Regions from separate parts of the Streptomyces sp. NPDC001717 genome, predicted to be linked through region 3. Evidence: riboswitches for the same ligand, from Rfam matches in the RefSeq annotation. Region 3 holds a riboswitch; each other region holds the start of a gene.
What was found. A riboswitch is a leader RNA that binds a small molecule or an ion and turns the genes downstream of it on or off. The one in region 3 is predicted to bind thiamine pyrophosphate.

Region 1 (7,391 bases), on a different contig from region 3:
TCATCGCGCTGCTTCCGCCGGGGTCACCCGGCCGGGCGTCAGCCGCGGTGCTTGTTCCCCTTGTCGGTCCTGTGATTGGCGACCGGCTTCTTGGCAGCCTGCTTCTTGACGGCGGGCTTCTTGGCGGGAGGGTTCTTGGCGGCGGACTGGTTCCGCAGCGGCGGGCTGTCCACCAGCGGGTTCACAGGAGTCCAGGCGGCGTTGCACGTGAGGCTCGGCGGGTTGCCGGAGTTCTCGGTGCAGGAGGTCTCCCAGACCCGCCCGTCGGGGGCCACCGTCTCGACGTTGGTGATTCCACTGTGGTCGCTGACCGAGACACCGCAGGAGTTGCCCGGGAAGTTGGTGTTGTCGGTCAGGTTGTTCCACTCGAAGTTGCCTACGGTCGGGGTGAGGCTGCGGATTCCGACCCACACCTGACCGTTGGTCGAGACCCCCTTGACCTCCTCGGACGCGCTGGGCTTGTAGGAGGCGACGCCACCGTTGCACGGGCCGGTGACGCCCGTGGCTCCGGTCGCGCCCCTGGCGCCCGTGGCACCCGTCGGACCCGTAGGACCGGTGACGCCCGTCGCACCCGTCGCACCCGTGGCACCGGCCGGACCCGTCGGGCCGGTGACGCCCGTGGCACCCGTCACACCAGTCGCGCCCGTCACACCAGTCGCGCCGGTCGCACCCGTCGCGCCGGCCGGACCCGTCGGGCCGGTGTCACCCGTGGCACCCGTCACACCGGTCGGGCCGGTGGCGCCGGTGGCGCCCGTCTCACCCGTGGCACCCGTGGCACCGGTGGCGCCCGTTTCGCCCGTGGCACCGGTGGCGCCGGTCTCACCCGTGGCGCCCGTCGCTCCGGTGGCGCCCGTCTCGCCCTGCGCTCCGGTCGGACCCGTCGGACCCGTCGGACCGGTCTCGCCCGTGGCACCCGTGGCACCCGTCGGACCGACGGAGCCTTCGCCGCCCGGACCGGTCGCACCGGTGGCGCCCGTCTCGCCGGTCGCGCCGGTCGCGCCGGTCTGGCCGGTCTCACCCGTGGCACCAGTGGCACCGGTGGGACCCGTCGGACCGGTCGGTCCGGTGTCACCGGTCGCGCCCGTCTCACCCGTGGCGCCCGTCGGGCCCACCGAACCCGTACCACCCGAGCCGGGCGGGCCCGTCACACCTGTGGCACCCGTGGCACCGGCCTCACCCGTGGCACCGGTGGCACCCGTCGCACCGGCCCCGCCTGTCGCACCGGTCGCACCCGCAGGGCCCGTCGGACCCGTCGGGCCCACCGAACCCGTGCCGCCCGTACCGGCCGGACCGGTCGCACCCGTCGCACCGGCCTGGCCCGTCGCACCCGTCGCACCCGTGGCGCCGGCCGGACCCGTCGGACCCGTCGACCCCGTCCCACCGCTGCCGGCAGGACCGGTGGCGCCCGTGTCGCCCTTCGGGCCGGTCGGGCCGGTCGGGCCGGTCGGCCCCGTTCCGCCCGCGGGCGGGCACTTGTCGTGTCCGTCGTGCGGGTCGCGCCCGTCCTCCTCGTCCCAGGTCTCGTCGTCGCCGCCCAGGTACTCGTCCAACAGCTGGGCGTGCAGCGGCTTCTCGTGCGGGGGCCGGCCGTGCTCCGGCTTGTCGTGCGGCTTGCAGTCGTCGCCCCCGCCGGCCGCCGGGGCGACGGCGGTCACGCTCGTACCGGCCGGCGAGACCAGCGCGACGACGGGGCTGGCCATGCCCACGAGCACGAGGGAGAGCGATGCCAGGGCACCTCCCGCCATCCAGGCCCGACTGCGGGGAACGGGGCCAAGCGGCGACCTGGTCCGGTGCTCACGACTCATCTGCAGCGCTCCTTCGGAACGGAATGCGGGCCGGAACGGGTGACGTCCCGACCGCGAGTTCGATCTTCCTTGGGAACTTACGGGCGCGAATCAGGGCATCTTGAGCAGTTCGTCTCGGACGTCAACAGATCGGCGTATCAGACCCGCACGAACGGATGCAGGCCCGGTCGCCCCGTGGTAGAGCCATCGGGTCACGCCACCGGCGAGCCGCCACCCCCTCGGCGGCCGGAATCCCTAACGTCGCCCGCGACCCGGCCGACGAGAGGGTGTTTGCGGTGAAGCCGACCATCTGTCTGAACATGATCGTCAAGAACGAGGCGCCGACGATCCGGAAATGCCTGGAGTCGGTGCGCCCGCTGATCGACACCTGGGTGATCGTGGACACGGGCTCCACGGACGGCACCCAGGACGTCATCCGGGACTGCTTCCGCGACCTGCCCGGCGCTCTCCACGAACGCCCGTGGAAGGGTTTCGACGGAAGCCGTACCGAGGCCATCGAGCTCGCCCGCTCCAGCGCCGACTACCTGCTGTTCATCGACGGCGACGACGTGATGCAGATCGAGCCCGGTTTCCGCATGCCCGACCTGACGCTCGACGCGTACCAGGTCGCGCTGCACGACGGCCCGATCATCCACTGGCGACCCGCACTGGTCTCCAACCGGCAGCCCTGGCGGTACGTGGGCGTCCTCCACGAGTACATCGAATGCGGCACCGACTACACCCGCGAGGCCATCGAGGGCTTCAACATCCTCTCGGTGGGCGGCGGGGCCCGGCTCCGGGAAGGCGGCCAGCGGGCGAAGTACCTGCGCGACGCCGAAGTCCTCACCGAAGGCCTCGCCAAGGAACCCGACAACACCCGGTACGCCTTCTACCTCGCCCAGAGCTGGCGCGACGCGGGAGAACCGGAGAAGTCCCTGGCCGCCTACGACCACCGCGTGGCCATGGGCGGCTGGGTCGAGGAGACCTACTGCGCCCGGCTCTACGCCGCGCGCCTCGCGGCCGGCCTCAAGCGGCCGGCGGCCGAGGTGATCGACCGGTTCCTGCGCGCGTACGAGAGCCGCCCCTCCCGCGCCGAGGCCCTCGGCGAGCTCGCCCGCCTCTGCCGCCTCGAAAGCCGCTGGCCCCTCGCCTACACGTTCGCCCGGCAGGCGGTGCGGATCCCGGCCCCGGACGACATCCTGTTCGTCGAGTTCGCCTGGCACGAATGGCGCGCGCTCGACGAACTCGCGGTGGCCTCCTACTGGGTGGGCGAGTACCAGGAATCGCTGGAGTGCTGCCAACGCCTCCTGGAGGAGGGCAAACTCCCCCTGGAGGAGCACGACCGGATCCTCGCGAACCTCGAATTCGCCCGACGCAAGCTCGGCCTGGCCGCCCAGGTCCCCGCCTGACGGCCACCCCCTCCCGAACAGCGGAAAAGGCCCGCGACTCCCCCCTCGGTGTCGCGGGCCTTCCCGTGTCGCCGCAGCGGAGGTCAGTCCGCCAGCGGCAGGTACACGCGGTTGCCCGAGGCGGCGAACTCGGCGGACTTCTCCGCCATGCCCGCCTCGATCTCCTCGGCCTTCAGGTCACCGCCGTGCTCACGACGGATGTCCTGCGAGATCTTCATCGAGCAGAACTTCGGACCGCACATCGAGCAGAAGTGCGCGGTCTTGGCCGGCTCGGCGGGAAGGGTCTCGTCGTGGAACTCGCGGGCCGTGTCCGGGTCGAGGGCCAGGTTGAACTGGTCCTCCCAACGGAACTCGAACCGCGCGTCCGACAGGGCGTCGTCCCAGTCCTGGGCGCCCGGGTGGCCCTTGGCCAGGTCGGCGGCGTGGGCCGCGATCTTGTACGTGATGACACCGGTCTTCACGTCATCGCGGTTGGGCAGACCCAGGTGCTCCTTGGGCGTCACGTAGCAGAGCATCGCGGTGCCCCACCAGGCGATCATCGCGGCGCCGATGCCCGAGGTGATGTGGTCGTACGCGGGCGCGACGTCCGTGGTCAGCGGGCCGAGCGTGTAGAACGGCGCCTCCTCGCAGATCTCCTGCTGGAGGTCGATGTTCTCCTTGATCTTGTGCATCGGGACGTGCCCGGGGCCCTCGATCATGGTCTGGACGTTGTGCCGCTTGGCGATCGTGTTCAGCTCGCCGAGCGTCTTCAGCTCCGCGAACTGCGCCGCGTCGTTGGCGTCCGCGATCGAACCGGGACGCAGACCGTCACCGAGCGAGTAGGTGACGTCGTACGTCGCGAGGATCTCGCAGAGCTCCTCGAAGTTCGTGTAGAGGAAGTTCTCCTTGTGGTGCGCCAGGCACCAGGCCGCCATGATCGAGCCGCCGCGGGAGACGATGCCGGTCTTGCGACGGGCGGTCAGCGGGACGTACGGGAGCAGCACGCCGGCGTGGACCGTCATGTAGTCGACGCCCTGCTCGGCCTGCTCGATGACCGTGTCCTTGTAGATCTCCCAGGTCAGGTCCTCGGCACGGCCGTCGACCTTCTCGAGCGCCTGGTAGAGCGGCACGGTGCCGATCGGCACGGGGGAGTTGCGCAGGACCCACTCGCGGGTGGTGTGGATGTTGCGGCCCGTGGAGAGGTCCATGACCGTGTCCGCGCCCCAGCGGGTCGCCCAGGTCATCTTCTCCACCTCCTCCTCGATGGAGGAGGTGACGGCGGAGTTGCCGATGTTGGCGTTGACCTTCACCAGGAACCGCTTGCCGATGATCATCGGCTCGATCTCGGGGTGGTTCACGTTGGCCGGAAGGACCGCGCGACCTGCGGCGATCTCCTCGCGGACGACCTCGGGGGAGACGTTCTCGCGGATCGCGACGTACTCCATCTCCGGGGTGATCTCGCCCCGGCGGGCGTACGCGAGCTGCGTGACGGCGGCGCCGCCGCGACCCCGGCGGGGCTGGCGGGGGCGGCCCGGGAAGACCGCGTCGAGGTTCTTGAGCCCGCCGCGCGGCGAGGTGTGCTTGATGCCGTCGTCCTCGGGGCGCACGGGGCGGCCCGCGTACTCCTCGGTGTCGCCGCGGCCGATGATCCAGTTCTCGCGCAGCGGGGGCAGGCCCCGGCGGACGTCGGTCTCGATCTGGGGGTCGGTGTACGGACCGGACGTGTCGTAGAGCGTGACGTCCTTGCCGTTGGTGAGGTGGACCTGGCGGACCGGCACCCGGATGTCCGGGCGGGAGCCCGCCAGGTATCCCTTGTGCCAGCCGGGCTGGCGCTCGGTCTGGCCGTCGTCGTCCTGGCTGACGGCAGGCGTGCGTGCGTCGTCCTGAATGGTCATGAGACCTGATCTCCCTACGCCGGCATTACCCGGTAACAGGTTCGGCGGTCGACGCAGCCTCTTCCCGTACACATCTGTGATGTGCGTACGGTGATCAGCGCCCTCTCAGCCCGGTGCTCCGAGCTCCCGCGTTGTGCAAAGTAGCCCCCACGTTAGCGTCGTGTGTGGCGTGCTGAACAGTGGGCCCCCCTCATCTCTTGCGATGATCTGCCGGTGACGTCTTCGCTGCATCCCCCCACGAAGCCCACCGAGCCCCATGACCACACCGGCCACGAGCACCCAGGTCCAGGGCACGACTCCGGTCATGCGCCCGGCCGGGGGCACGGCCATGGCCACGGCCATGGCGGGCACGGGCACGGGCACGGCCACGGTCCGGCGGCGCCCGGCTCGAAGCACTTGCGCAAGGTCATCGCGGCCGTACTGATCCCCTTCGCCGCCGCCGTGTTCGTCGGCATGGCGGTGCTCTGGCCCGGCGGAGCACCCGCGCACGAGCGCACGGGGGTCGGTTTCGACCGGCAGACCCAGCAGGCCACGGTCGTCTCGCTGGAGCGTGTCGACTGCAAATCCGTGAACGCCTCGCAGGTGCCCCCGACGGGTGACGCGTCCACCCCCGAGGGGCGCGAGGCGCAGGCTGCGCAGACGGGGGAGTGCAAGAAGGCGACCGTCGAGGTCGGTACGGGCCCGGAGAAGGGGCGGACCTTCGTGGAGGTCGTCCAGCCGGGTGCGCCGCGGCAGTTGGAGAAGGGCCAGGAGGTGGTCGTGGCCTACGCGCCGGACGCCCCGCACGACCTCCAGTACTCGGTGATCGACGTGAACCGCAAGCTCCCGATGGCGCTGCTGGCGGGCATCTTCGCCCTCGCCGTCGTGGTCGTCGGGCGGATGCGCGGGGTGTTCGCCCTGATCGCGCTGGTCGTCAGCTTCGGCGTGCTGACCCTCTTCATCCTCCCGGCCATCCTCCAGGGATCGAACCCGCTGCTCGTCGCCGTCATCGGGGCGAGCGCCATCATGCTGATCGCCCTGTACATGTGCCACGGCCTGACGGCCCGCACCTCGGTCGCCGTCCTCGGCACGCTGGTCTCGCTGCTGCTGATCGGGCTGCTGGGTTCGGTGTTCATCGACTGGGCGTTCCTCAGCGGCAACACCGATGACAACACCGGTCTGATCCACGGGCTCTACCCGCGGATCGACATGAGCGGTTTGCTGCTGGCGGGCGTGATCATCGGATCCCTGGGCGTGCTGGACGATGTGACGGTCACCCAGACCTCGGCCGTCTGGGAACTCCATCAGGCCGACCCGACAATGGGCCCGCGCAAGCTCTACCGGGCGGCGATCCGGATCGGCCGCGACCACATCGCGTCGGTGGTCAACACGCTCGTGCTGGCCTACGCGGGCGCGGCCCTGCCGCTGCTGCTGCTGTTCTCGATCGCGAACAGCAGCATGGGTTCGGTGGCCAACAGCGAGCTGGTCGCGGAGGAGATCGTGCGGACCCTCGTGGGATCGATCGGGCTCGTGGCCTCGGTCCCGGTGACCACGGCACTGGCCGCGCTGGTCGTATCGGCCGACCGACCGGGATCCCCGGTCGCCTCGCCGGCCTCGGGACCGGTCCGCGGCGGCCGGGGCCGGCGGCGCAAGCGCTGAAAGGCGGTTCTCGCGGAACGGCTGCTCTCGGGAAACGACTGTTCTCACGAAACGGCTGTGCTCACGAAACGGAAGCGGGGAGCGTCGGCGGACGCCGGCATTCCTGTGTTTCAGGTGTGGCCGGTGTTTCACATGTTGCAGGTGTAGCCCGTATTGCCCCTGGCGCCTTTGCCCGTACTGCCGTGCAAGAGGCGTCAGCCCGCGTTCTGTTCGTTCTGCTGCGACTCGGCGAGGATCTTGCAGAGCGCCTCGTCGAGGTTCTCCTCGAAATCGCCGAGGTTCCGCTCCTGACCGAGAGGAACGAGCCGGTCGGTCCGGTCGAGGAACGCGACGAGCGGGGCCGCGCCGGCGCGGAAGAGCGCCCGGTCACCGCCCACCTGCAGCCGGATGTGGACATCGGACAGGTCCTCGGGATCGGTGGGGGCGATGTGCACATCACCGTCACCGCACGGCTTGTTGATGCCGTCGAGGAGGAGTTCCCGGCCGAACGCCCAGGTCACGGGCGCGTCTCCGGGAAGGTGGAAGGTCAGGCGGACTGCGTAGGGGTCACGTGCGTCGTACCGGAGTTCCACCGGGATCCGGAACGAGAGCTCCTCGGAAACGAGGAAGCTCATCATGACCTCTGCCTGTACCGACTCGCGCATTGCCTACCCCGCTGTGTTGGAAGTGGCCAGGAATGATCCCCC
Region 2 (7,391 bases), on a different contig from region 3:
AGCCCTGCTGCTGGTCCTCCGCCGGGTACGGCTGCCCGTACGCGTCGGTGGTCCGCTGCTGCGGGACCCAGACCCCGCCGGGCGGGGTGTCCATGGAGTACTGCTGCTGCGTCTGGTCGCCGTAGGGGGCGTAGCCGGCGGCGTACGGGTCGACGCCGGGCGGGACCGACCCGCCGGTGCCGATGTACGGGTCCGAGTAGGCGGCGTACACCTGCTGCTCGCCACCCGTGTAGCCGTTGGAGTAGTCGTAGCCCTGGCCGCCCTGGGACTGCGAGGGGTCGTAGTACGCGGCGTACTGGTGGGCGTCCTGCTCGGCCGTGGTGAACGGCGAGGCGAAGGCCGCCGTCTGCGCGGCGTCCTGGTCGGGCCGGCCGGGTGCGAAGCTCTGGATCCCGTAGGACCCCGTGTCCTCGGGCACCGGCTCCGGGCTGTAGACCTCCGGGGACTCGGGACGGTCCCGGCCGTCGCCGCGGTCGTCGCCCTGGCCCTCATACTCCAGCCCGGTGACCTGGAGGGAGGGTTCCTTCTTCGCCGCCGCGCCGGAGCGGCGCCGCCCGGTCTTCCGTACGGGTTCCCCGCCGCGGCGCAGCGCCCAGCCGGCCACGAAGCCCTTGCGGAACGAGAGCGTGACGAGGGTCTGCCCCGCGGCGAACATGGCCGCGCCGACGCCGATGACCAGCACCGACGGCAGCACCACCCCGGCGACCACGCCGAGGAACCCGGCGAAGGCGAGCAGGCGCCAGCGGAGCCGGGCCTTGTACTGCATCAGGACCTCGGCGAGCAGCCACAACGCGACGATGCCGAACGCGATGTAGAGGACCGTCATACCCATGCGTGGCCCCTCTCGGTACGGCCGCCCATGGCGTACGGCCGATCAGGCCCGCTGGTGCAGGCCCAGGTTCTCGTAGATTTCGAGAGTCGCCGTGGAATTGTTCAGCGTGATGAAGTGCAGTCCCGGTACACCCTCGGACAGCAGCCGCGCGCAGAACTCCGTGGCGAACTCGATGCCAATGGAGCGTACAGCGGCCGCGTCGTCCTTGACCGCGAGCATGCGCTCTTTCACGTCCGCAGGGAAGACCGCGTTGGTGAGCTGGGGCAGTCGGTCGAACTGCTTGATGCCCACAACAGGCATGATCTCGGGGATGATCGGGGTCTCGCAGCCCGCCTTTTCGACGCTGTCGCGCAGCCGCAGATAATTCTCCGGGTCGAAGAACATCTGCGTGATGGCGTAGTCGGCGCCGGCGCGGCACTTGTCCACGAAGTGCCGGATGTCCGTGTCCCAGTCGGACGAACGCGGGTGCATCTCGGGGAAGGCCGCGACGCCCACGCAGAAGTCCCCGGACTCCTTGACGAGTCGGACGAGGTCGGCGGCGTAGTGCACGCCCTCGGGGTGCGCCACCCACTCGCCCATCGGGTCGCCCGGCGGGTCCCCGCGCAGGACGAGCATGTTGCGGATGCCGGCGTCGGCGAACTGGCCGATGACGTGGCGCAGCTCGGCGACCGAGTGGTCGACCGCCGTGAGGTGCGCGACGGGGGTCAGGGTGGTGTCCGAGGCGATCTGCTCGGTGGCCCGCACGGTGCCGCCGCGGGTGGAGCCGCCGGCCCCGTAGGTGACGGAGACGAAGCTGGGGGCGACCGCCTCGACCCGGCGCAGCGCGTTCCAGAGGTTGCGTTCGCCCTTCTCGGTCTTCGGCGCCCAGAACTCGAAGGAGTAGGAGTGCCCGGACGCGAGGAGATCCCGGACCGTGTGTGCACGGTCCGACCAGGTGGAAGCGGTACCAAAGGCCATACGGGCAGGTTAGACGTGGCATGGCGCAGCCCGAAGCGGTGTCCGTCTTTTGGACACCTTTTTGGACACCTCGTCGGGGCTATTGGCCGATGCGGGCCCTTACGCGCTTGGCCAGCTCGGCGGCGGCCGCGCCCGGGTCGGAGGCTTCGGTGATCGCGCGGACGACCACGACGCGGGTGGCTCCGGCGTCCAGCACCTCGTCCAGGTTCGAGGCGTCGATGCCGCCGATGGCGAACCAGGGCCGGTCCTGCTCCAGCGAGGCCGCGTACCGGACGAGCCCGAGGCCGGGGGCGTAGCGGCCGGGCTTGGTGGGGGTGGGCCAGCAGGGGCCGGTGCAGAAGTAGTCCACGCCGGGCTCCGCGACGGCCGCGTCGACCTCGGACTCCGCGTGGCAGGAACGGCCGATCAGCACGCCCTCGCCGAGAATGGCGCGGGCGGCGGGGACGGGGATGTCCCCCTGGCCGAGGTGCAGGACGTCGGAGCCGATGGCGTGGGCGACGTCGGCGCGGTCGTTCACGGCGAGGAGCTTGCCGTGCCGGCGGGCGGCCTCGGCGAACACCCGCAGGTGCTCGAGCTCTTCCCCGGCCTCCATGCCCTTGTCCCGGAGCTGGACGATGTCCACGCCTCCGGCGAGCACGGCGTCCAGGAACTCGGGGAGGTCACCCTGCTTCTTCCGGGCGTCCGTGCACAGGTAGAGCCGGGCGTCGGACAGCTGCTGCATGGGTGTACCCCCCGTGGTGGAGCGCGGTGCACGGGCACGGAGGCCCGCGCACCGCGGTGTTTCAGTGGTTCGGACGAATCGACTCAGAGGGCGAGCGCCTGCGCCCGGCGCTTGACCTCCGTGCCACGATTCTCGCTCAGCGCCTGCGCGGGGGTGCCGGGCAGGGTCGGATCCGGAGTGAACATCCACTCCAGGATCTCCTCGTCGGAGAAGCCGTCGTCGCGGAGCACCGTCAGCAGGCCGACCAGGCCCTTGACGACCTTGTCGCCGTCGATGAACGGCGCGGGCACCTGGAGGGAGCGGTTCTCGCCGCGGCGCACGGCGACCAGCTGACCTTCCTTGACCATCTGGCGGACCCGGGTCACCTCGATGTCGAGCATCTCCGCGATGTCGGGGAGGTACAGCCAGGAGGGGACTAGGGCATCGATCTTTGCGTCAATCTCGGTCACACCCCAAGCCTGCCATCTCGACTCCGCCGCCGGTACCTGACCCACCCCGTCCGGGTAGCGCCCCGGCCCCGCCGCCTTCCAGCCCCGCCGGCGTTCGAGGCGCGGGGCCCGGGGCGGAGCCCCGGCCCCGCCGACCCGACCGACCCGGCCGGTCACGCGGCTACACGGCGGCGACGGCCGACTTCAGCGGAACCCCCGGGTCGGAGACCTTCGCGGGGTCGACCGTCGCCCCCGTCTCGATCAGCCGCCGCCCCTGCGCAAGATCCCGCGGCCTCCCCACGGCGAGCACCGCGACCAGCACCCCGCCCCTCAGCCAGCACACCGACCACGCCTCCCCGGCCGGGTCCCCCCGCCACAGCAGCTCGTCCGCCCCTCCGTGGTGCCCGGCGTACTGCACGAAGCGCCCGAACTGCTCCGACCAGAAGTACGGGACCGGGTCGTACACCTCACCCGGTTCCCCACCCCCCGCCAGGATGTTCGCCGCGACCGCCCGCGGCCCCTGCAGCGCGTTGTCCCAGTGGTGCACCAGCAGCCGCGCCCCGTACCGCCCCGAGGGGAACGACGCGCAGTCGCCGACCGCGTAGACCCCCGGCAGGGAGGTACGCAGGTGCTCGTCCGCGGTGACCGACCCGTCCGGCCCGAGCTCCACCCCGGTCCCGGCCAGCCACCCGGTGGCGGGGCGGGCGCCGATGCCGACCACCACCGCCCCGGCCGGCAGCTCGCGGCCGTCCTCCAGCAGCACCCGCCCCGCCTCGACCCCGGCGACCCTCGCGCCGGTGACCAGCTCGGCGCCCGCCTCCGCGTACCAGCGCCCCATCGGTGCGGCGACCTCCTCGGGCAGCGCCCCCGCCAGCACCCGCTCGGCGGCCTCGACCACCGTCACCGCGCAGCCCGCCTCCCGGGCCGCGGTGGCGAACTCGGCGCCGATCCAGCCCGCCCCGACGACCACGACCGACGGGGCCTCGGCCAGGACCGGCCGCAGCCGGGCCGCGTCGTCGAGGGTGCGCAGCAGGTGGACGCCGGGAACGCCCTCGGTCCCCGGCAGGGTCAGCGGCTCGGCTCCGGTGGCCAGCACGAGGACCTCGTACGGGACCGGGCCGGCCTCGGTGTCCAGTTCCCGCTCGCCGGCCCGCAGCCCCGTGACCTCGGTGCCGAGCCTGAGCTCGATGCCGAGTCCCTCGAAGTCCACGTCGAAGGCGGAGTCCTCGGCCTTGCCGAGCAGGACCGCCTTGGAGAGCGGGGGCCGGTCGTAGGGCTGGTGCGGTTCGGCCCCCAGCAGGGTCACGGGGCCGGCGTAGCCCTGCTCCCGCAGGGCCACCGCGGTCTGCACACCGGCCATTCCGGCGCCGACGATCACGACGCCGCTCTGATTCTTCTCCGTCTGCTCACTCACCCGGCCACCCTAATCATCTGACGTCCCGTCAGGAATAGGTGCCGCCTTACCCGCCGTCGACGGCCGGGATAGTCTGGCCACCGTACCTATCGCGGGAGTCCGGCGCACCGGGCTGAGAGGGAGGCTGGACGGCCTCCGACCGTACGAACCTGATCCGGGTCATGCCGGCGAAGGGAGGGGCTGGACGCCCATGTTTTCATCTCGGAATCGAACAGGACTCGAAACGGGATCCGAAACGGGACCCGGAACAGGGTCCAGAACCGGATCCGGAACCGGAACGGTATCCGACGTCCTCGTCATCGGCGGCGGGATCATCGGCCTGGTCACCGCCTGGCGGGCCGCCCAGCGCGGCCTGCGCACCGTCCTCGCCGACCCCGCCCCCGGCGGCGGCGCCGCCCAGGTCGCGGCCGGCATGCTCGCCCCCGTCACCGAACTGCACTACGGCGAGGAGTCCCTGCTGGGCCTCGGCCTCGCCTCCGCCGAGCGCTATCCGCAGTTCGCCGCCGAACTCGCCGAGGCCAGCGGCGGCATGGACATCGGCTACCGCGCCTGCGGCACCCTCGCCGTCGCCCTCGACTCCGACGACCGCCTCCACCTGCGGGAACTCCATGCCCTGCAGCGTCGCTGCGGCCTGGAGTCGGAATGGCTCACCGGCCGCGAGTGCCGCCGCCTGGAGCCCATGCTCGCCCCCGGCGTCCGCGGCGGCCTGCGCGTGGACGGCGACCACCAGGTCGACCCGCGCCGGCTCGCGGCCGCCCTGCTGGCCGCCTGCGAGCGGTCCGGGGTGATCGTCCACCGGGCGAACGCGGAACGGCTCGTGGTCACCGCCGACCGCGCGGCCGGCGCCGTACTGGACGACGGTACGGAGCTGCGCGCGAACCAGGTGGTCCTGGCCGCCGGCTCCCTCAGCTGCAAGCTGCCCGGCGTGCCGCCGGAGGCGGCCGTACCCGTCCGACCGGTCAAGGGCCAGGTACTGCGCCTGTCCGTCCCTCCCACCTACGCGCCGTTCCTCTCCCGGACCGTACGGGCCGTCGTACGCGGCAGCCACGTCTACCTGGTGCCGCGCGAGAACGGGGAACTCGTCCTCGGCGCCACCAGCGAGGAACTCGGCTGGGACACCACCGTCACCGCCGGCGGGGTCTACGAACTCCTCCGCGACGCCCACGAGCTGGTACCCGGCATCACCGAACTCCCCCTCGTCGAGACCAAGGCCGGCCTGCGCCCCGGCTCCCCCGACAACGCCCCGCTGCTCGGCCCCACCGAGCTGCCGGGCCTGCACCTGGCCACCGGCCACTACCGCAACGGGGTCCTCCTCACCCCCCTCACCGGCGACGTACTCGCGGAGCTGCTGACCACCGGCGAACTCCCGCCGATCGCCCGCCCCTTCTCCCCCCGCCGGTTCTCCGCCGCACGTCAGGAGTCCTACGCATGACCATCTCCGTCAACGGCGAGCCGCGCGAGATCGCGGCCGGCACCACCCTCGACTCGGTGGTCGCCACCCTCACCACCGCCCCCTCCGGCGTCGCGGCCGCCCTCAACGAGACCGTCGTCCCACGCGGCCAGTGGCCGGCCACGGCGCTGGGCGAAGGCGACCGGGTCGAGATCCTCACCGCGGTCCAGGGAGGCTGAGCGACATGGCGGACGACCTCTTCACCCTCGGCGGCCGGACCTTCTCCTCCCGCCTGATCATGGGCACGGGCGGGGCCCCGAGCCTGGACATCCTGGAGCGCGCACTGGTCGCCTCCGGCACGGAACTCACGACCGTCGCGATGCGCCGCCTGGACCCGACCGTCCAGGGATCCGTCCTCTCCGTCCTCACCAAGCTCGGCATCGCGGTCCTGCCCAACACGGCGGGCTGCTTCACGGCGGGCGAGGCCGTCCTGACGGCGCGCCTCGCCCGCGAGGCGCTGGGCACGGACTGGATCAAACTGGAGGTCGTCGCGGACGAGCGGACCCTCCTCCCGGACGGGGTCGAACTCCTCGACGCGGCCGAGATCCTGGTCGACGAGGGCTTCACCGTCCTCCCGTACACCAACGACGACCCGGTGCTCGCCCGCAAGCTGGAGGACGTGGGCTGCGCGGCGATCATGCCGCTCGGCTCCCCGATCGGCTCGGGCATGGGCATCCGCAACCCGCACAACTTCGAGCTGATCACCGAACGGGCGGGTGTCCCGGTCATCCTCGACGCCGGGGCCGGCACGGCCTCGGACGTGGCCCTCGCCATGGAACTCGGCTGCGACGCGGTGATGCTCGCCTCGGCGGTCACCCGCGCCCAGTCCCCCGCCCTGATGGCGGCGGCCATGCGCGACGCGGTCTCGGCCGGCCGCCTCGCGCACCGCGCGGGCCGCATCCCCCAACGCCGCTTCGCGGAAGCCTCGTCCCCCACGGAGGGACGCGCCGCCTTGGACCCGGAGCGGCCGGCGTTCTGAGGGGCGGGGCGGGGGCGGGGCGGGGGCGGGGTTTGTCGGTGCCCCGGTCGGTCGGCGCCGTAAAGGGTTGGGGCTTTCCCGTCGGTCCCACTGTCCTTCCGCGTCGGGCCGCCCCGTCAAGGGCGCTCCTCCTTCGTCGTCGCGTCGCTGCGCGATCGCCTGCGGCGACCCTTGACAGACCGACCCGCCACGGAAAGACAAGGACCAACGGGAAACCCCCAAAAGAACGGGCCGGGAGGAACAGCAACGACCAGCCGGGACAGGAATGTCCGACCCGGCTCCGCGCCGGCAGGCTCCCCACATGTCGACCAAAAGAGCCCCAGCCGCAGGAAGGGCGCGTCACATCGCTACGCGCTCCTCACGGCTCAGCGTCCGCAGCCCGTCTGTGGCTGATCTCGCCGCAGATCGCTACGCGCTTCTCACCGCCGGCGTCTGCGACCGACCAGGGGATGACTCATTTCCGTATGAGGCGGTCCGGACTGGATGGATCCACCACCCGGCCCGGACCGTCAGGTCAATTTCTGTTTTCCATAACCGCCTCACCAGTCCCAGTCATGGTGATGTTTGTGGTGGTTGTGGTGGTGGTTGTTGTTGTTGTAGCAAACGCCCC
Region 3 (7,391 bases):
AGCAACGACGGCAGCATCATCCGGGTGACCTTCCCCGAGCTGACGCAGGACCGCCGCAAGGAGTACATCAAGGTCGCGCGTACCAAGGCCGAGGACTCCAAGGTCTCGATCCGCGCCGTCCGCCGCAAGGCGAAGGACGCCCTCGACAAGCTCGTCAAGGACAAGGAAGCCGGCGAGGACGAGGTGCGCCGCGCGGAGAAGGAGCTCGACGACACCACCGCGAAGTACGTCGCGCAGGTGGACGAGCTCCTGAAGCACAAGGAATCCGAGCTGCTCGAAGTCTGATGAACGACTCTTCCTGGCAGCCGGAGCCGGTTCCGGCGGGTCCCGCATACGATGCGCTGGTGGGCCCGCACACTCGGCCCATGCCCATCGTGCCCGATGCCGCCGGCCGTGACTTCGACGACCGGGAAGCACGCGATCGGGGGGCCGCCCCGGACGGCGGTCCCCTCTTCCGCGACGAGACGCCGCCGCAGGAGCCCATGCCCAGCCCCCCGCCCCCGCCTTCGCCGGCACCGCAGGACCCTCCGCCCCCGCCGCAGAAGAAGCGCGCGGGGCGGGACCTGCGCGCCGCCATAGGGGTCGGCGTCGGCCTCGGCGCGGTGATCTTCGCTTCGCTCTTCATCGTCAAGGCGGTCTTCGTCGGCGTCGTCGTCGTCGCGGTCGTCGTGGGCCTGTGGGAGCTCACCTCCCGGCTGCAGGAGAAGAAGGGCATCAAGGCCCCTCTCGTCCCGCTCGCCGTGGGCGGCGCGGCCATGGTCATCGCCGGGTACGTCCGCGGCGCCGAGGGAGCCTGGGTCGCGATGGCCCTGACCGCCCTCGCGGTGCTGGTGTGGCGGATGACCGAGCCGCCCGAGGACTACCTCAAGGACGTCACCGCGGGTGTCTTCGCGGCGTTCTACGTGCCGTTCCTCGCCACCTTCGTCGCGATGCTGCTCACCGCCGACGACGGTCCGCAGCGCGTGGTGACCTTCCTGGTGCTGACCGTGGTGAGCGACACCGGGGCCTACGCGGTGGGCTGGCGCTTCGGCAAGACGAAGCTCGCGCCGCGCATCAGCCCCGGAAAGACCCGCGAGGGGCTCTTCGGCGCCGTGGCCTTCGCCATGGCGGCGGGCGCCCTGTGCATGGAGTTCCTGATCGACGGCGGTGCCTGGTGGCAGGGCCTGCTCTTGGGCCTCGCGGTCGCGGTCAGCGCCACGCTGGGCGACCTCGGCGAGTCGATGATCAAGCGGGACCTCGGCATCAAGGACATGGGCACCCTGCTCCCGGGGCACGGCGGGATCATGGACCGCCTCGACTCCCTGCTGCCCACCGCCCCGGTGGTGTGGCTGCTGCTGGCGGCCTTCGTGGGTACGGGCTGACCTGGGAAAAGGCGTCGTAGGACGCCGGGCGGTTATTCTGGAAAGGCGCGCTGCTTCTGCGGCGCGCCTTTCGTCTTACAAGGAGTACCTGCCATGGCCCGCCCTGTTCCGGGAGAGCTCACCTTCGTCGCACCGCGCGGAGCGAAGAAGCCTCCCCGGCACCTCGCCGACCTCACGCCGGAGGAGCGCCGCGAGGCGGTCGCCGCGATCGGCGAGAAGCCCTTCCGGGCCAAGCAGCTCTCCCAGCACTACTTCGCCCGGTACGCGCACGACCCGGCCGAGTGGACCGACATCCCGGCCGCCTCCCGGGAGAAGCTCCGGCAGGAGCTGCTGCCCGAGCTGATGAACGTCGTCCGCCACATCTCCTGTGACGACGACACCACCCGCAAGACCCTGTGGAAGCTGCACGACGGCACGCTCGTCGAGTCCGTGCTGATGCGCTACCCCGACCGAGTCACCATGTGCATCTCCTCGCAGGCCGGCTGCGGCATGAACTGCCCGTTCTGCGCCACCGGCCAGGCGGGTCTGGACCGCAACCTGTCCACCGCCGAGATCGTGCACCAGATCGTCGACGGCATGCGCGCCCTGCGCGACGGCGAGGTCCCGGGCGGCCCGGCCCGACTGTCGAACATCGTCTTCATGGGCATGGGCGAGCCCCTCGCGAACTACAAGCGCGTCGTCGGTGCCATCCGCCGGCTCACCGACCCCGAGCCCGACGGTCTGGGCCTGTCCCAGCGCGGGATCACGGTCTCCACCGTCGGCCTGGTCCCGGCCATGCTGCGCTTCGCCGACGAGGGCTTCAAGTGCCGCCTCGCCGTCTCGCTGCACGCGCCCGACGACGAGCTGCGCGACACCCTGGTCCCCGTGAACACCCGCTGGAAGGTCCGCGAGGTCCTCGACGCCGCCTGGGAGTACGCCGAGAAGTCCGGCCGCCGCATCTCGATCGAGTACGCGCTGATCCGCGACATCAACGACCAGGCCTGGCGCGGTGACCTCCTGGGCCGACTGCTCAAGGGCAAGCGCGTCCACGTCAACCTGATCCCGCTGAACCCGACCCCCGGCTCCAAGTGGACCGCCTCGCGGCCCGAGGACGAGAGGGCCTTCGTCGACGCGATCGCCCGCCACGGCGTGCCGGTGACCGTACGGGACACCCGCGGCCAGGAGATCGACGGCGCGTGCGGCCAGCTGGCCGCCTCGGAGCGCTAGATTCCGGTCCTGATCGATCATCTTCGGCCACGGGGTACCCTGTGGCCGAACCAATTTCATATTCCGACAGGGGAGCGCCACAGCGCTGAGAGTGCGGTATCCGTCATCCGCAGACCCTCTGAACCTCGCCCCGGTCATTCGGGGTAGGAAGTTCGGTCACCACTCAAGCTGTTGCGCCCTGCCCGGCGTCCGCTCCCACAGAGCGCCGGTCAGGGCCGCGTCTTCTCCTGGTCATCCCAGGAGGAATCACCAGTGAGCACCACCAAGAAGATCGCGGGCGTCGCGCTCGCGGCCGCGCTGGGCGTCACCACGCTCAGCGCCTGCGGCGGCGGGGACGCCAAGGACAAGAGCGCGGGCGGGACCGAGAGCCCGAAGTCCAAGACCGTCACGCTCGTCACGCACGACTCCTTCAACGTGACCGAATCGGTCCTCAAGGAGTTCGAGCAGGAGAGCGGCTACACGGTCAAGGTGCTGAAGTCCGGGGACGCGGGCGCGGCGCTGAACCAGGAGATCCTCACCAAGGGCTCCCCGCGCGGCGACGTCTTCTTCGGCGTGGACAACACCCTGCTCTCGCGCGCCCTCGACAACGGCATCTTCACCCCGTACGAGGCCAAGGGCCTGGCCGACGTGAAGCCCGAGTACGTGCTCGACAAGCAGCACCGCGTCACCCCGATCGACACCGGCGACATCTGCGTCAACTACGACAAGGCCTACTTCGCCGACAAGAAGATCGCCCCGCCGCAGACCCTGGACGACCTGGTCAAGCCGGAGTACAAGAACCTGCTGGTCACCGAGAACGCCGCGACCTCGTCGCCCGGCCTCGGCTTCCTGCTCGCCTCCGTCGGCAAGTACGGCGAGGACGGCTGGAAGGACTACTGGAGCAAGCTGAAGGCCAACGGCGTCGAGGTCGTCGACGGCTGGGAGCAGGCCTACAACGAGCGCTTCTCCGGCTCCGCGGGCGGCAAGAAGGCCAAGGGCGACCGCCCGCTGGTCGTCTCCTACGCCTCCAGCCCGCCGGTCGAGGTGCTGTACGGCGAGCCGCAGCCGGCCGAGGCCCCGACGGGCGTCGCCACCGGGACCTGCTTCCGCCAGGTCGAGTTCGCGGGTCTGCTCAAGGGCGCGAAGAACACCGAGGGCGGCAAGGCGCTCGTGGACTTCCTGATCGGCAAGAAGTTCCAGGAGGACATGCCGCTCCAGATGTTCGTGAACCCCGTGACGAAGGACGCTTCCCTGCCGGAGCTGTTCACCAAGCACGGCGTGGTGGTCGAGAAGCCCGAGAACGTGGCCCCGGAGACCATCGCCAAGAACCGTGAGCAGTGGGTCTCGGCATGGACCGCGCTCGTCGTGAAGTAAGCGGTACCGAGGGAGCGGTTGCGGCGTCGGGGGGCGCCGCGCCGGTCCCGGCGGGGGTCGTGCGGCAACCCGTGCGCGAGTCCGGCCGGGCCACGGCCGTGCGGCTCGCGCTGATGATCGTGCCCCTGGCCTTCTTCGGGCTGTTCTTCGCCTACCCCGTCACCGCGATCCTCGGGCGCGGCCTGAAGACCGACACCGGCTGGCAGTTCGGCCGGATCGCCGAGGTGATCACCCGGCCCGACATCGCCGGCGTGCTCTGGTTCACCACGTGGCAGGCGTTGGCCTCCACCGCGCTCACGCTGCTGATCGCCCTCCCGGCGGCCTACGTCTTCGCGCGCTTCGAATTTCCCGGGAAGCAGCTGCTGCGGGCCCTGGTGACCATCCCCTTCGTGCTGCCCACCGTGGTCGTCGGCACCGCCTTCCTCGCCCTGGTCGGCCGGGGCGGGCTGCTGGACGAACTGGTGGGGGTCCGCCTCGACACCACCGTCTGGGCCATCCTCCTCGCGCACGTCTTCTTCAACTACGCCGTCGTCGTGCGCACCGTCGGCGGGCTCTGGGCCCAGCTGGACCCGCGGCAGGAAGAGGCCGCGAGGGTGCTCGGCGCCGGGCGCTTCGCCGCCTGGCGTCGGGTGACGCTGCCCGCGCTGGCCCCCGCGGTGGCCGCCGCCGCGCTGATGGTGTTCCTGTTCACCTTCAGCTCCTTCGGCGTCGTGCTGATCCTCGGCGGGCCCTCGTACTCCACGCTGGAGGTGGAGGTCTACCGGCAGACCGCGCAGCTCCTGGACCTGTCCACGGCCGCCGTGCTGACCATGGTGCAGTTCGCCGCGCTCGCCGCGATCCTCGGCATCCACGCCTGGACCGTGCGCAAGCGGGAGACCGCGCTGCGGCTCGTCGATCCGGCCCGGACCGCGCACCGGCCGCGCGGCTGGGCGCAGCGGTCCCTGCTCGGCGGGGTGCTGCTGACGGTGGCGCTGCTGATCGTGGCGCCGCTCGCGGTGCTGGTGGAACGCTCCTTCGACGCTCCCGGCGGATACGGGCTCGGCTTCTACCGGGCGCTCGGGAACGCCGGCGGCGGGACGTTCCTGGTGGCACCACTGGAGGCGATCTGGAACTCCCTCCAGTACGCGCTCGCCGCCACCGCCATCGCCCTGGTCATCGGGGGGCTGGCGGCCGCGGCGCTGACCCGGCGCGGGGGCCGCTTCGTCCGCGGCTTCGACGCGCTGCTGATGGTCCCCCTCGGGGTGTCCGCCGTGACGGTCGGCTTCGGATTCCTCATCACCCTGGACGAGCCGCCGCTGGACCTGCGGACCTCGTGGATCCTGGTGCCGCTCGCGCAGGCCCTCGTCGGCGTGCCGTTCGTCGTACGGACCATGCTGCCCGTGCTGCGCGCGGTCGACGGGCGGCTCCGGGAGGCGGCCGCGGTGCTCGGGGCGTCGCCCCTGCGGGCGTGGCGGGAGGTGGACCTGCCGCTGGTGCGCAGGGCGCTGCTGATCGCGGCCGGATTCGCCTTCGCGGTCTCGCTGGGGGAGTTCGGCGCGACCGTGTTCATCGCGCGGCCGGACCATCCGACGCTGCCCGTGGCCGTGGCGCGGCTGCTGGGGCGGGCCGGTGAGCTGAACTACGGGCAGGCGATGGCCCTGAGCACGATCCTGATGCTGGTGTGCGCGGTGTCCCTGCTGGTGCTGGAGCGGCTGCGCCCCGACAAGACCTCCGGAGAGTTCTGATGACACTGCTTCAGCTGGAAGGGGTGTCGGTCCGCTTCGGTGAGCGCGCGGTCGTGGACGCCGTCGACCTGAAGGTCGCCGAGCACGAGACCGTGTGCGTGCTGGGCCCGAGCGGAAGCGGGAAGTCCACCCTGCTGCGGGTCGTCGCCGGGCTCCAACCGGTGTCCGAGGGCCGGGTGCTGCTCGGCGGCGCGGACCAGGCAGGGGTGCCGGTGCACCGCCGTGGCGTGGGCCTGATGTTCCAGGACCACCAGCTCTTCCCGCACCGGGACGTCGGCGGGAACGTCGCGTTCGGCCTGCGGATGCGGGGTTCCTCGTACGGGCGGGGCTCGTACGCTCCCCGGGTCGCGGAGCTGCTGGAACTGGTCGGGCTCCCCGGAGCCCAGGGCCGGGCGGTGGCCTCGCTGTCGGGCGGCGAACAGCAGCGCGTCGCGCTGGCCCGGGCGCTGGCGCCCTCGCCGAGGCTGCTCATGCTGGACGAACCGCTGGGGCAGCTCGACCGGGGGCTGCGGGAGCGGCTCGTGGTGGAGCTGCGGGGGCTCTTCTCCCGGCTGGGGACGACCGTGCTGGCCGTCACCCACGACCAGGGCGAGGCGTTCGCCCTGGCCGACCGGGTGGTGGTGATGCGGGACGGGCGGATCGCGCAGGCCGGGACCCCGTTGGAGGTGTGGCAGCGGCCCGCGTCGGAGTTCGTGGCCCGCTTCCTCGGCTTCGAGAACGTGGTGCCGGCCACGGTGTCGGGCGGCGCGGCCGGTACCCCGTGGGGCAAGGTCCCGGTTCCGGCCGGCACCCCGGACGGGGAGCACCGGCTGCTGATCCGTCCGGCCGGGGTCGTGCTGTGCGCGGCCGGCCTGGGCTGCGAGGTCGTCTCCCGTACCTTCCGGGGCACGCACGTCGCGCTGCGGCTGAGGCCCGAAGCGGGGCCGGTGCTGGAGGCGGAGTGCGGACTCGCGGTGGCGCCCGCGGTGGGCGACCGGGTGGCGGTGACGTTCACGCCGACCGAGGTGGTCGTCCTGCCGGCCACCTCGGTCGGGGGCGGGCCCGGGGAGTAGGGCCCGCCGGGGTCCTCCTCAGGCCGCCCGGATGCCGTCCACGGCGATCGGCAGGTGGCGCGGGCCGCGCAGGACCGCGTTCTGCCGGTACGGCGGCGGGTCCTCCAGCAGCCTCGGGTTCTCCAGCCTGCGGGCCAGTTCGCTGAGCGCCAGCGCCGCCTCCAGCCGGGCCAGCGGCGCCCCGAAGCAGCTGTGGATGCCGCTGCCCAGGCCCAGGTGCTGGACGTCGGGGCGGTCCGGGTCGAAGCGGTCCGGGTCCTTGAACCGGCGGGGGTCGCGATTGCCGGAGGCCAGGATCAGCCAGAGCGAGGAGCCCTTGGGGATGGTCACGCCCTGCATCTCGATGTCGGCCAGCGGGGTGCGCTGCGGCAGCAGCTGCACCGGCGGCTCGTAGCGCAGCAGCTCCTCCACGATCGGGACGGCCAGCTGCGGCTCGGCGCGCAGCCGGTCCAGGACCTCCGGATGGCGCAGGAGGGTGAGCATGCCGTTCGTGATCAGGTTGACGGTGGTCTCGTGCCCGGCGATCAGCAGCAGCGCCGAGGTGCTGAGCACCTCCATCGTGCTCATGGCCCCGTCCGGCCCGTCCGCGGTCGACAGCTGGGACAGCATGTCGTCGCCGGGGTTCTTCTTCCGCTCCTCGATCAGCCCGGCCAGGTACATGCCGAGCTCCATGCGGGTGTCCTGCGTCTTCTTGA

Region 1: linked by a shared signal. The riboswitch ahead of thiC (phosphomethylpyrimidine synthase ThiC) and the one ahead of ACFYZL_RS22890 (thiamine ABC transporter substrate binding subunit) in region 3 are both predicted to bind thiamine pyrophosphate.
Region 2: linked by a shared signal. The riboswitch ahead of thiO (glycine oxidase ThiO) and the one ahead of ACFYZL_RS22890 (thiamine ABC transporter substrate binding subunit) in region 3 are both predicted to bind thiamine pyrophosphate.

The regions. Positions count from the first base shown of each region.
Region 1 is NZ_JBIAUK010000007.1:273,100-280,490, reverse strand. Features, by position in the region: gene ACFYZL_RS15930 (hypothetical protein) at 39-1,805, opposite strand; gene ACFYZL_RS15925 (glycosyltransferase) at 2,081-3,193, shown strand; gene thiC (phosphomethylpyrimidine synthase ThiC) at 3,277-5,067, opposite strand; TPP riboswitch at 5,062-5,207, opposite strand; gene ACFYZL_RS15915 (YibE/F family protein) at 5,464-6,705, shown strand; gene ACFYZL_RS15910 (SsgA family sporulation/cell division regulator) at 6,900-7,349, opposite strand.
Region 2 is NZ_JBIAUK010000005.1:624-8,014, reverse strand. Features, by position in the region: gene ACFYZL_RS11340 (hypothetical protein) at 1-832, opposite strand, end outside; gene metF (methylenetetrahydrofolate reductase [NAD(P)H]) at 875-1,789, opposite strand; gene thiE (thiamine phosphate synthase) at 1,869-2,510, opposite strand; gene ACFYZL_RS11325 (Rv2175c family DNA-binding protein) at 2,594-2,959, opposite strand; gene ACFYZL_RS11320 (NAD(P)/FAD-dependent oxidoreductase) at 3,120-4,352, opposite strand; TPP riboswitch at 4,434-4,545, shown strand; gene thiO (glycine oxidase ThiO) at 4,543-5,784, shown strand; gene thiS (sulfur carrier protein ThiS) at 5,781-5,981, shown strand; gene ACFYZL_RS11305 (thiazole synthase) at 5,987-6,781, shown strand.
Region 3 is NZ_JBIAUK010000014.1:111,615-119,005, forward strand. Features, by position in the region: gene frr (ribosome recycling factor) at 1-285, shown strand, start outside; gene ACFYZL_RS22880 (phosphatidate cytidylyltransferase) at 285-1,361, shown strand; gene rlmN (23S rRNA (adenine(2503)-C(2))-methyltransferase RlmN) at 1,455-2,567, shown strand; TPP riboswitch at 2,626-2,735, shown strand; gene ACFYZL_RS22890 (thiamine ABC transporter substrate binding subunit) at 2,820-3,920, shown strand; gene ACFYZL_RS22895 (ABC transporter permease) at 4,034-5,644, shown strand; gene ACFYZL_RS22900 (ABC transporter ATP-binding protein) at 5,644-6,696, shown strand; gene ACFYZL_RS22905 (cytochrome P450) at 6,715-7,391, opposite strand, start outside.